One region of the Pantoea phyllosphaerae genome, then DNA from elsewhere that is predicted to be linked to it. Evidence: predicted binding sites of a transcription regulator. Region 1 holds the regulator's gene; the other holds the start of a gene.

Evidence for each region. Region 1 encodes CRP, which controls carbon source genes, mostly activating them, when cyclic AMP is high. Its sites were predicted from a motif close to ATGTGANNNNNNTCACAT; they were not measured.
Region 2: the regulator CRP is predicted to act here: its motif matches at 2,529-2,546, upstream of aaeR (HTH-type transcriptional activator AaeR).

The regions. Positions count from the first base shown of each region.
Region 1 is NZ_JBPFDE010000006.1:221,093-225,236, reverse strand. Features, by position in the region: gene ACR6A7_RS10810 (YheU family protein) at 1-120, shown strand, start outside; gene ACR6A7_RS10805 (phosphoribulokinase) at 182-1,051, shown strand; gene ACR6A7_RS10800 (OsmC family protein) at 1,220-1,624, opposite strand; gene crp (cAMP-activated global transcriptional regulator CRP) at 1,925-2,557, shown strand; gene ACR6A7_RS10790 (YccS/YhfK family putative transporter) at 2,616-4,144, shown strand, end outside.
Region 2 is NZ_JBPFDE010000022.1:25,643-29,786, reverse strand. Features, by position in the region: gene aaeB (p-hydroxybenzoic acid efflux pump subunit AaeB) at 1-1,137, opposite strand, end outside; gene aaeA (p-hydroxybenzoic acid efflux pump subunit AaeA) at 1,149-2,081, opposite strand; gene aaeX (p-hydroxybenzoic acid efflux pump operon protein AaeX) at 2,089-2,292, opposite strand; gene aaeR (HTH-type transcriptional activator AaeR) at 2,564-3,481, shown strand; gene tldD (metalloprotease TldD) at 3,587-4,144, opposite strand, start outside.

The sequences.
Region 1 (4,144 bases):
AGCCTGGCGCAAAAGGTGGCGGACGTGCGCCGCCAGCTGGAGCGCGGCGACGTGGTGCTGGTCTGGTCGGAACTGCATGAAACCATCAACATCATGCCGCGCAGCGAATTCCGCGGCTGATGCGCCAACGCGCTTTTCGTGTTAACAATGCTCATCGCCCGACTTCACAGGGAGCTTTTCCATGTCAGCACGACACCCGATTATTGCGGTAACCGGCTCCAGCGGTGCCGGCACCACCACCACCAGCCTGGCGTTTCGTAAAATTTTCCAGCAGCTCAATCTGCACGCCGCCGAGCTGGAGGGCGACAGCTTCCACCGCTATACGCGGCCGGAAATGGATATGGCTATCCGCAAGGCGCGTGATTTAGGGCGCCACGTTAGCTATTTCGGCCCGGAAGCCAACGACTTTGGCCTGCTTGAACAGACCTTTATCGACTACGGCAATACGGGCAAAGGCCAGTCGCGCAAATATCTGCACACCTACGACGAAGCGGTGCCCTGGAATCAGGTGCCGGGCACGTTTACGCCGTGGCAGCCGCTGCCGGACAATACCGACGTGCTGTTTTACGAAGGGCTACACGGCGGCGTGGTGACGCAGCAGCATAACGTGGCGGAAAAAGTCGATCTGCTGGTGGGTGTGGTGCCGATCGTCAACCTGGAGTGGATCCAGAAGCTGGTGCGCGACACCAGCGAGCGCGGCCACTCGCGCGAGGCGGTGATGGACTCGGTGGTGCGCTCAATGGAGGATTACATTAACTTCATTACGCCGCAGTTTTCGCGCACCCATCTTAACTTCCAGCGCGTCCCGACCGTGGATACCTCCAATCCGTTCGCCGCGCGCGAAATCCCGTCGCTGGACGAGAGCTTCGTGGTCATTCACTTTCGCGGGCTGGAGAATATCGACTTCCCTTACCTGCTGGCGATGCTGCAGGGCTCCTTTATTTCGCATATCAATACGCTGGTGGTGCCGGGCGGCAAGATGGGGCTGGCGATGGAGCTGATTATGGCGCCGCTGGTGCAGCGGCTGATGGAAGGCAAACAGATCGCCTGACCAAACAATGAGTAGACGGCTCATAAGCGTAAAACGCGGGCGAGATGGGCAGAAGAGCAAAGCGTCCCGCGACAGGGATGTCGCGGGCCGAGCGAGCATGGATGCCTTGAGCGACGTTGCGATCGGCCCCTCTCACCCGCGTGAGCACCTTGCCAAAAAGTTTACGTTTTACAGCGCGACCACTTCGTAGCTGTGGGTCATCTCTACGCCCTTGCCCAGCATTAACGCCACCGAACAGTACTTCTCCGCCGAGAGATCCACCGCGCGCGCCACCGCTTTATCGCTCAGCGCCTTGCCGGTCACCACGAAATGCAGATTGATATGGGTAAACAGGCGCGGCGCCTCTTCACGACGCTCCGAGGTGAGTTTCACCTCGCAGTCCACCACATCGTTACGGCCTTTTTGCAAAATAGAGACCACGTCGATGGCGCTGCAGCCGCCCGCGGCCATCAGCACCATCTCCATCGGACTGGGCGCTTTATCGCCCGAGTTGCCGTCCATCAGGATCTGATGCCCTGACGACGACTCACCGAGAAAGGTTAATCCTTCGACCCACTTCACTCTTGCCTGCATGTTTCCACCTCAAGAATAGCCCGTTTGCCGCCAGAGTACGCGTTCGCCTGACAAACAGCAATCCAGAGTAATCCCCCCTCTGCTGAAGCGAGACAACAGAAGACAGTCGGCAAAAGCTGTGCTACAAACAGTGCTGAAAATAGTTCGTTCTGTTAAGGACGAAGACGGGACACATCAAGCGCCTGGCGCAAAATAAGGCCCGAATAATCTCCTTCAGGAGAAACGCTTGAAGCTTTCATCGCCTGGCAGGGATTAATCCCCCCGCGTTTTGGGCACGATTACAATAGAGGATAATAGCGAATGGTTCTCGGCAAACCGCAAACAGACCCTACACTCGAATGGTTCCTGTCCCATTGCCATATTCACAAATATCCATCCAAAAGTACGCTGATTCATCAGGGTGAGAAGGCTGAAACCCTCTACTACATCGTGAAAGGTTCCGTTGCGGTGCTGATCAAAGATGAAGAGGGCAAAGAGATGATCCTCTCTTACCTGAATCAGGGTGATTTTATCGGTGAGCTTGGCCTGTTTGAAGAAGGTCAGGAGCGCAGCGCCTGGGTACGTGCGAAAACCGCGTGCGAAGTAGCGGAAATTTCCTACAAGAAATTCCGCCAGCTTATCCAGGTGAATCCGGATATTTTAATGCGTCTCTCTTCGCAGATGGCGCGCCGTCTGCAGGTTACATCGGAAAAAGTGGGCAATTTAGCTTTCCTCGACGTGACCGGACGTATTGCACAAACCCTGCTTAACCTGGCGAAGCAGCCAGACGCCATGACGCATCCCGACGGCATGCAAATCAAAATTACTCGTCAGGAAATTGGCCAAATCGTTGGTTGCTCGCGCGAAACCGTGGGCCGCATTTTGAAAATGTTGGAAGACCAGAATCTGATTTCCGCACACGGCAAAACCATTGTCGTTTACGGCACCCGCTGATTTCCTCTCATACACGGCGTGATGTCACCGTTACGCCGCTACTGCTTTTAGTGAAGTGATGTGGCGCCGAATCATCTATCACCCCGAAGTTAACTATGCCCTGCGGCAGACGCTGGTGCTCTGCATTCCGGTGGCGCTCGGCTGGTTATTCGGCGATCTGCAAAAAGGGCTGCTCTTCTCTCTGGTTCCCGCCTGCTGCAACGTGGCGGGCCTGGATACGCCCCATAAACGCTTCTTCAAACGTCTGATCGTCGGCGGCTCGCTGTTCGCGCTCGGCAGCTTTCTCATCCAGCTATTAACCCTGAAAGGGGTACCGCTGCCTGCGGTGCTCTTTGCCCTGCCGCTGCTGCTGGGCGTCACCGGCGAAATCAGCCCGCTGCACGGCCGTCTGCTCTCCGGCACGCTGGTGGCGGCCATCTTTACCCTGAGCCTGATCGGCCGCATGCCAATCTATGTGCCACCGCTGCTCTATATCGGCGGCACGCTCTGGTACGGACTCTTTAACTGGTTCTGGTTCTGGCTCTGGAAAGAGCAGCCGATGCGCGAAACCCTGAGCCTGATCTACCGCGAGCTGGCGGACTACTGCGACGCGAAATATACCCTGCTGACCCAGCTTACCGACCCGGAAAAGGCGCTGCCGCCGCTGCTGGCGCGCCAGCAGAAAGCGGTCGATCTGATCAATACCTGTTATCAGCAGATGCATATGCTCTCCGCCAGCCGCGACAACAGCCATAAACGTCTGACGCGCGCGTTCCAGGTGGCGCTCGACCTGCAGGAGCATATCTCCGTCAGCCTGCATCAGCCGGAAGAGGTGCAGAAGCTGGTAGAGCGCAGCCATGCGGAAGCGGTGATCCGCTGGAACGCCAAAATCATCTCGGCGCGGCTGCGCGCGCTGGCCGACGCCATTCTCTACCATCAGTTGCCGAGTCGATTCGATATGGATAAGCCGCTCGGCGCGCTGGAGAAGATCGCCCGCCAGCATCCCGACAATCCCGTGGGCCACTTCTGCTCCTACCACTTCAGCCGCATCGCGCGCGTGCTGCGCACGCAAAAACCGCTCTATCAGCGTGACCTGATGACCGATCGCCAGCGCCGCCTGCCGCTGCTGCCCGCGCTGCGCAGCTATCTTTCGCTGAAGTCCGCCGCGCTGCGCACCGCGGCGCGCTTCGCCGTGATGCTGATGTTCGGCAGCGCGCTGGCGCTGCTGTTCGATATTCCCAAACCCTACTGGATCCTGATGACCATTATGTTCGTCAGCCAGAACGGCTACAGCGCCACGCGGGTGCGCATCCAGCACCGGGCGCTGGGTACCTTTGCCGGCCTGGCGATCGCCGCCGCCTCGCTGCGTTTCGCGGTGCCGGAATCGCTGGTGCTGCTGTTTATGCTGATAGTGACGCTGGTGAGTTATCTGGTGACGCGTAAATATTACGGCTGGTCGATGATCGGCTTTACCGTGACGGCGGTTTATTCGCTGCAGCTATTGTCGCTGAACGGCGCGCAGTTCTTGCTGCCGCGTCTGATGGACACGCTAATGGGCTGCCTGATCGCCTTCGGCGGTATGCTGTGGCTGTGGCCGCAGTGGCAAAG
Region 2 (4,144 bases), on a different contig from region 1:
ACAGCCGCTGCCGGAGGTCCAGCCGGTATAGAGCCAGAACAGCGAGCCGAGGGCAGTGGCGACAAAGGTACGGATGCCGTTAATCATCGCGTGGTGGGTTTCAGCGGAGCGCGCCTGGATAACGATTTCGCGCTTGAGAATGCTCTCTTCTACCGTTGTGATGCGGCTGTTGCTTTTAATCCCTTTCAGCAGCAGCAAATATTCCGTTGCCGCGCCGACCCAGCTTGCCAGCGTCACGGGCGCCTTGCCCTCTTCGCTGGCGCCGATCACCCGGCGCATCACTTTCATGCGTCGGTGCACGTCGGCAACGCTTTCCACCTTCTTCTCAATCAGCAGACGATACTGCGAGGGAATATATTCGGGGCGCGAATTCTGGATAAGGAAGGTTTCCGCCGCCTGGGTAATCATGGTCAGCGACAGCGTGTTGAGCATCTGCAGCCGACGGTTGGCGTTTTGCCAGCGCGACGACTCCATCATCAGCTGGCCGCGCATAGTGCCGAGCGCCGAGGTGCGGCGCACCAGCGCGCTCCACGCCTTGTCGACCTCCTCTTTGTCCTCGTGCGCCACGCAGAGCTGCAGCAGGCGATAATGCGCCACCAACAGCGCATCGACTTCACTGTCGATGACCTTTTTAATCGAGCGCGGCGAGAAGAGCATATCCGCCAGAATGGCGCAGAGAATGCCGAGCACAATCTCGCTGCAACGCTCAACCGCAAACTGCGGCACCAGCGTCAGGCCATTGTTGGCGTCGGCGGTCACCACGATAATCAGCGCGGTATAGCCTGCGAGCCCCAGCGCATAGGAGTTTTCGACTTTGATCAGCGAGGAGAGCCAGACGCAGACGCCCGCCCAGATGCAGCAGAGCAGCAGCATCACCACCGGCGCGCGTACCGTAGCGATCATAATGGTCAGCGCGGCGATACAGCCGATAAAAGTCCCGATAATACGCAGCACGCCGCGATAGCGCAGCGCGCCGGAATAGGGATCGCCGCCGGCGACAAAAGCGGTGCCGCCCGCGACGATGCCGGCGGTCATTACCGCCCAGCGAGGCGTTTCAAGATTAAGGTGAAAGCCGATCATCAGCGCTGCCACCAGCGCGAAGGTCAGCTTGATCGGGAAACGCAGGAACTCGATCATATCGCCCCCGCTTAACCAAACTCACGCAGGCGATTGAAGAGACGCGACATCGGCGACACCTGCGTATCGGCGCGATCGTGCTGGCCGGTAATCACCACCGTCGCGGTAGTGCCCGCCGGGAAGCGATTGCCGGGCTGCCTATCGAGACGAACGCGCACCGGAACGCGCTGCGCCAGACGTACCCACTCGAGGTTGGAATCCACGGTCGCCATGCCTTTATTGTCGACCGAGCTGCTGCTGTTGGTCACGCCAGCGGCGACGCTGTCGACGGTGCCACGCAGCACCACGTTGCTGCCGAGCGGCGTCACTTCGGCGCGATAACCCGGCTCGACGCCGTGCAGCTTGGTCTCTTCAAGATAGGCCAGCACGTAGAAAGAGTGCTGCTGCACCAGCGCTACCGCCACCGAACCACGGGTAATGAATTCGCCCTTGTAGACGTTGAGGTTGGTCACCCAGCCGTCGGACGGCGCGGTGATGGCAGTGCGATCCAGATCGATCTTCGCCAGGTCCCGCGTGGCGATCGATTTCGCCAGCTGATGTTCCGTGGTTTGCAGATCGTTGTTCGCCTGGTCGATCGCTTCGCGCGACATCGCCGAGGTGCCCAGCTGGTTGCGGCGCGACGCCTCACGACGTTTTTCGCTGACCAGCGCCTGGTAGTACTCGACGTCGGCCTGCGCCTGATCCAGCGCTTTTTGATAGCGTGGACGATCCACGACAAACAGGGTATCGCCCTTTTTTACCAGCTGGTTGTCATGCACGGGTACGTCGGTAATCAAACCCGTCACGTCCGGCGAAATCGCCACGACATCCGCCGCGAATTTAGCGTCGCGCGTCCACGGCGACTCGGTGTAAAACACCCAGGCGCGAAAGATGATAACAATAGCGATGATAACCAGCAGGATAGTAATCGCGTAACGCGCGATTTTTCTTATTAGCGATTTCACTTAGACCTCAGACGAATAGACGGGATACCAGGTAAAACACACAGCAGTAGAGCGCCGTGTTAAAAAGCGCCGGATGCCATACGAGATCGTAGATACCGCTTGGCGTCAGCAGTCGTTTCACCAGCCAGAACAGCATTAGCGAGACGATTAACTCAATGAAGATGGGCGGGAAAGAGAGCCCAAATACGACAAAAACCGGAAGCACACTCATCAGGGATCCTTAGTACGACCATGCCGGGATGATCCTTAGCCTGCCCGGCTGCAAGCCGCAACGGCTGGGTGGCGGATGACAGCATCCGAACCACTGCTGAGTAAATAATAGCGTATCATCGGGCGGCAACAGACGTTTGCATCAGGTCAGCTTGACCCTTCCCGGGCAAAAGCGAATCACCGGGAAATACCCGGGCGCGCATATAGTAACGCGCCTGACTATACGTTTTCTACAGAATGTGAGCTAAATCACTTTTTAATCAGAGTAAACAATGGAACGACTGAAAGGCATGTCAATTTTCGCCAAAGTGGTTGAATTAGGTTCTTTTACCGCCGCCGCACGCCAGCTTCACCTCAGCGTTTCGTCTATCAGTCAGATTATGGCGAAACTGGAAGATGAGCTACAGGTTAAGCTGCTGAACCGCAGCACGCGCAGTATCGGCCTGACCGAGGCGGGTAAAATCTATTATCAGGGCTGTCGCCGCATGCTGGCTGAAGCCACGCAGGTGCACGAGCAGCTCTACGCGTTCAACAATACGCCGGTCGGCACGCTGCGCATCGGCAGCTCCTCTACCATGGCGCAAAACGTCCTCGCCGAAATGACCAGCAATATGCTGCGCGAGTACCCCGGCCTGAGCGTAAATCTGGTGGCGGGCATTCCGGCGCCGGACCTGATCGCCGACGGGCTCGATTTAGTGATTCGCGTGGGCGCGCTGAAGGACTCCAGCCTTTTTTCTCGCCGCCTCGGCGCGATGCCAATGGTGGTGTGCGCGGCGAAAAGCTATCTGCAGCAGCACGGCGTGCCAGAGAAGCCGGCAGATGTCGATAACTTTTCCTGGCTTGAGTACAGCGTGCGTCCCGATAACAATTTCGAGCTAATCGCGCCCGAAGGGCTGGTTTCGCGCCTCTCGCCGCAGGGCCGTTTCGTCACCAACGATTCGCTGACGCTGATCCGCTGGCTCAAGGCTGGTAACGGTATCGCCTATGTGCCGATGATGTGGGTGATTGAGGAGATTAACGCAGGGGAGATCGATATTCTTTTCCCGCAGTATCAGTCCGATCCCCGTCCGGTGTATGCGCTTTATACCGAGAAGGATAAGCTGCCGCTGAAGGTGCAGGTGTGCATCGACTATCTCACGGAGTATTTCCAGCAGGTGGCGGAGCAGTATCAGCAGCATCGCGCCAGCTGACGACCTGCGCCGTGACCAGCGCTCAAAGCGCTAGGGCTGGCATCCTTGCCAGATGCGCGCGCGGGGCGCGTAGCCCTGCGCGCGCTGTCAGCGATGGGCGGACGATCAGGCGGTGCCGCCGACGGTGAGTTTATCCAGCTTCAGCGTCGGCTGACCGACGCCGACCGGTACGCTCTGGCCCTCTTTACCGCATACGCCGACGCCTTTATCCAGCGCCAGATCGTTGCCGACCATTGAGATTTGCTGCATTGCTTCAATGCCGGAACCGATGAGCGTGGCACCTTTCACCGGCTTCGTCACCTTGCCGTTCTCAATCAGGTAGGCCTCTGAGGTCGAGAAGACAAATTTGCCGGAGGTGATGTCGACCTGACCGCCGCCGAAATTAGGCGCGTAGATGCCATATTCGACGCTTTCGATAATCTCCTGCGGCGTCGATTTGCCCGCCAGCATATAGGTGTTGGTCATACGCGGCATCGGCAGATGCGCATAGGACTCGCGGCGGCCGTTACCGGTCGGCGCGACGCCCATCAGACGCGCGTTGAGCTTGTCCTGCATATAGCCTTTCAGCACGCCGTTTTCGATCAGCACGTTGTACTGGCCCGGCACGCCTTCGTCATCTACCGCCAGCGAACCGCGCAGCCCTTCGAGGGTGCCGTCATCCAC